One region of the Rhizobium acidisoli genome, then DNA from elsewhere that is predicted to be linked to it. Evidence: riboswitches for the same ligand, from Rfam matches in the RefSeq annotation. Region 1 holds a riboswitch; the other holds the start of a gene.

Region 1 (2,194 bases):
CCACCGTAAAATGCCACCGGCGGCGGGCGTCGCCAATTCGGCCGGCATTCGCCCCAGCGGGTCAGATGCCAGCCGCGGCCGCACGCATAGTCGACCTTCGTGACATCGCTTGTGACTTTGCTCTGGACATTGATTGTCCCCATCGGCATCGCCTCAGCCGTACCGATCGAGAGGCTGCCAGCGAGCAAGGCAGCCGCGATAGAAAGTGCCTTCATCGAAAACTCCATTTCATCCAGCCGCCCTGACCTTATGGCCGCCAAATTGAACTGGAGATGAACTGCACGTTCATGTTTAGACGAGAAAAACGGGCGTTTTCGGACGCCCGATCGGGGTGTTGACAGGCCGCTTTTCCCGCGGCGCCAAGCGCTTGCGGGCGCCCGCTGCCCGTAAAAAATCGTTCATGTTCTGCCGTGAAAACTGTCAGGACCGGGATCGCGCCCGGCGGCGACTTCGATCAGCCGTCCAAGGTAGTGCGCCCAGCCTTCCGCATGGCCGGCGCATTGATCGGCGCTCGGCAGGCCGCTATGGGTCAGCCGCAGCAGCGTTCCGTCTCCTTGCTCGATCAGGTCGATCTCGACCAGACTGGACCCGGGCGGCACCACCTCGCTGCCGTCCCAGCCGAAGCTATAGGCAAGGCGATGAACCGGCACCACCTCGCGAAACGAGCCGCGCGCAAAGCGAGCGCCGGTGACGTTGACGAGGTAGAGCCCGCCCGGCTGCGGCTCGACCTGAGCCTCCGTTCCCATCCAGCGCAGAATCTTTTCCGGGTCGGTCATCAGCGCAAACACCGCCGCCGGCGGCGCCGCGATATGCGCCTCGCGGTGAACGACGAGGGGATCTTGCATGTCTCTCTCCCATGGTTGTCATGGCCTGCCCTCGCCTCAGGCGGGATCGGCGGGTCATGCGGTGTAGATTGGGTGTCCTCATCGGAAACATGTAGGCAAACGTGTGCGTTCAGCAAGGGCAGTCGGGGCGCCGTTCTCGACATTGCCGGACACCGGCGGCGCCGCTCCTTGCGCATTGCAGAAAGCATTTCGCCCTATTGCCAGCTTGCCGCCTTGCCCCTATTGTCCCCGCCGTTCTCAGGGCGGGGTGAAAGTCCCTACCGGCGGTATGCAGTTTCGATTGCGAGCCCGCGAGCGCCTTCTTAAGGAAGGGTCAGCAGATCAGGTGAGATGCCTGAGCCGACGGTCATAGTCCGGATGAAAGAGAACGTGCGTTCCTGCCGCCCTTGCGGCTGTCGGGGACGTTCGTGATCGCCTTGGGTGATGTGTCTGTTCGCCAAAGGAGATTACCATGACACCCACCCGCTACGCCTTTATCAAAGCCAGCTGGCACGCCGACATCGTCGACCGCGCCCTTGACGGCTTCTACCAGCTCGTGCCGCCCGAGCAGGTCGACGTGTTCGATGTTCCCGGCGCCTTCGAAATGCCGCTCCTTTCGCGCGACCTTGCCGCAACCGGGCGCTATGCCGCCGTCGTTGCCGCCGCTTTCGTCGTCGACGGCGGAATTTACCGCCATGAATTCGTCGCCCAGGCCGTGGTCGACGGGCTGATGCGCGCCGGCATGGATACCGGCGTGCCGGTCCTGTCGGTTTCGCTGACGCCGCATCAATATCAGGAAACCGAGCACCACAAGCAGATCTACCGGGCACACTTCGTCGAGAAAGGGCGGGAGGCCGCAAAGGCCGCGCTGACGATCGGCAAGACACGCGCCGCACTTGCCGCGTAGCAAGGCTGATCCTTCGAACCGAGGCGGCGGGATCGATCCCGCCGTCTTCATCCGGTCAATTCCGACAGAATAATTGATTCGACGCCCTCGCCGCGCTGTGGTCCACTCGACCCCGACATGTATCGCCATTCTTAACGCATCCAGAACCCCAAGGAGCTGAAGATGAGCAATGCAATGCGCAGTGAACCCCCTATCGAAGATCCGAAAACACGGCCGGTCGACACCAAGCTCGAAGTGGTCGTCATCCCCGTTTCCGACGTCGACCGCGCCAAACGTTTTTACGACGGCCTCGGCTGGCGGCTCGACGCCGACTTCGCCAATGATGCCGATTTCCGGGTAATCCAGTTTACCCCGCCCAGCTCCGGCTGCGCGATCATTTTCGGCAAGAACATAACCGCAGCCGCACCCGGCTCCGCCCAGGGTCTCTACCTCATCGTCTCCGACATCGAGGCCGCCCGCCGCG
Region 2 (2,194 bases), 1.2 Mb from region 1:
CCGGTATCCCGGTCAACAGGCACGTGGCCATGACCGGTGAAATCACCCTTCGCGGCCGTGTGCTGCCTATCGGCGGTCTGAAGGAAAAGCTGCTCGCAGCGCTTCGCGGCGGCATCAAGAAGGTGCTGATTCCGGAGGAAAACGCCAAGGACCTGGCGGAGATTCCGGACAACGTGAAGAACAGCATGGAGATCATCCCGGTGTCCCGCATGGGCGAGGTGATCAAGCATGCGCTGATCCGGCGGCCGGAGCCGATCGAATGGGACGGCACGGTGGAAACGCCTGTCATCACCTCGGTCGAAGGCCTGGACGAGACGGGCGCGACCATAGCGCATTGAGTGGCCTAGGCCACATTTATGCCCCATTGGCTGAAAAGACGGAAAAAGGCTGGCGAAAACGCCAGCCTTTTTTGTGAAAACGTCATGTAGACGCTTGCTTTTCCTTGATTTGCAGGGCTTTTGGGTTCCCGGCGGGCCTGATGAAACCTATTCTGCGCCTAGCTTACTTTTGAGTCGTTTCGTACCATTTAGAAAGGGGTGGAAACATGAACAAGAATGAACTCGTGTCCGCAGTCGCCGAAAAGGCAGGACTGACGAAGTCTGACGCGGCTTCCGCTGTTGACGCGGTTTTTGACGTTGTCCAGGGTGAACTCAAGAACAAGGGCGACATCCGCCTCGCAGGGTTCGGCAGCTTCACCGTTTCTCATCGTGCCGCATCGAAGGGCCGCAACCCGTCGACGGGCGCTGAAGTCGACATTCCGGCTCGCAACGTGCCGAAGTTCACGCCCGGCAAGGGCCTGAAGGACGCCGTCAACGGCTGATCTGAGATTATCCGCCAGCCGTAAACGAGACCGGCTGTGCAGGATTTGGGAGGGGTTCGGTTTTGCCGGACCCCTTTTTGCTTTGCCGGGCCTTTTGCTTGAGCGGCCCTTGCCGCCATGCGGCCTTTGATCTACGACATTTCTGTTCTCAGGGCGGGGTGAAACTCCCCACCGGCGGTAAGGGTCTCGGCCCAAGCCCGCGAGCGCCTTCTCAAGCTGTGGCTTGAGAGGGGTCAGCAGATCCGGTGCGATTCCGGAGCCGACGGTTAAAGTCCGGATGGAAGAGAATGAGTGTCGGCCGTGCGAGGGGCGGGGGATCTGCCCTGTCGTTCGTCGCCCGGCCTCATGCGTCCTGATTTATGTTGGTCTCTGCATAATTCCTAAATCGGAATCGATTTAGGGAGGAAATTATGCAGCAATTTAAAGTGCTACAGCGTCCTTTGCGCGTCTGAAAGGACGCGCGGCGCTGTAGGTTTTGGATGAAAGACATGAATCAGAATTCCCTTGCGGTCGAGCCGTCCCGCGCCCTTGTCGGTGCACTCTGGATGGTCCTTGCCGGCATCGCCTTTTCGCTGCTCAACGTCGTCACCCAATGGCTGACGATGAAGCTTGCCTTTCCCTCGGCCTCGGCAGCCTTCTGGCAATATGGCTTCGCCTTCGCCTTTTCGCTGCCGTTCCTTCGCAGGCTCGGCCTGTCGGCGATGCGCACGCACTATCCCTGGCGCCACCTCGCGCGTGTCGTGCTTGCCGCGCTCGGCGTCGAGGCCTGGGTGGCCGGTCTTGCCGCGGTGCCGATCTGGCAGGCGATCGCACTGGTGATGACCTCGCCCTTCTTCATCATTCTCGGCGCCCGGCTTTTCCTCGGCGAGCGCGTCGGCCCGGCCCGCTGGGCGGCGACCGCTGCGGGTTTCACCGGCGCGATGATCATCCTGCAGCCATGGTCGGACGGCTTTGGCTGGGCGGCTCTGTTGCCGGTGCTCTCGGCCCTGCTGTGGGGCGCCTCGTCGCTGATCACCAAGAGCCTGACGGGCATCGAGCGCCCGGAAACGATCACCGTCTGGCTGCTCGTGTTGCTGACGCCGATAAACGGCGGGCTGGCGCTTGCGGCAGGCTTTGCGGTGCCGACGGGTGCAACACTTGCCTTGTTCCTGCTGGCGGGGCTGCTGACCGCAGCAGCGCAGTATTTCCTGACGCTTGCCTATGCCGCAGCCGATGCCGCCTACGTCCAGCCCTTCGACGATCTGAAGCTGCCGCTGAATGTGCTGGCCGGCTGGCTGTTCTTCGGTTATGCGCCGGCGGGCTACCTCTGGCTCGGAGCAGCCCTCATCCTTTCCGCCTCGCTCTTCATCATGCGCAACGAGATGCGCAGGGAGC

Evidence for each region. Region 1 has a riboswitch for FMN ahead of CO657_RS12355 (6,7-dimethyl-8-ribityllumazine synthase). Riboswitches for the same ligand answer to the same signal wherever they lie in the genome.
Region 2: linked by a shared signal. The riboswitch ahead of ribN (riboflavin transporter RibN) and the one ahead of CO657_RS12355 (6,7-dimethyl-8-ribityllumazine synthase) in region 1 are both predicted to bind FMN.

Annotation. Positions count from the first base shown of each region.
Region 1 covers NZ_CP034998.1:2,495,302-2,497,495, forward strand. Annotated here, with positions in the region: gene CO657_RS12345 (GCG_CRPN prefix-to-repeats domain-containing protein) at 1-215, opposite strand, end outside; gene CO657_RS12350 (SRPBCC family protein) at 399-845, opposite strand; FMN riboswitch at 1,075-1,218, shown strand; gene CO657_RS12355 (6,7-dimethyl-8-ribityllumazine synthase) at 1,297-1,731, shown strand; gene CO657_RS12360 (VOC family protein) at 1,894-2,194, shown strand, end outside.
Region 2 covers NZ_CP034998.1:1,251,684-1,253,877, forward strand. Annotated here, with positions in the region: gene lon (endopeptidase La) at 1-338, shown strand, start outside; gene hupB (DNA-binding protein HupB) at 545-820, shown strand; FMN riboswitch at 961-1,113, shown strand; gene ribN (riboflavin transporter RibN) at 1,300-2,194, shown strand, end outside.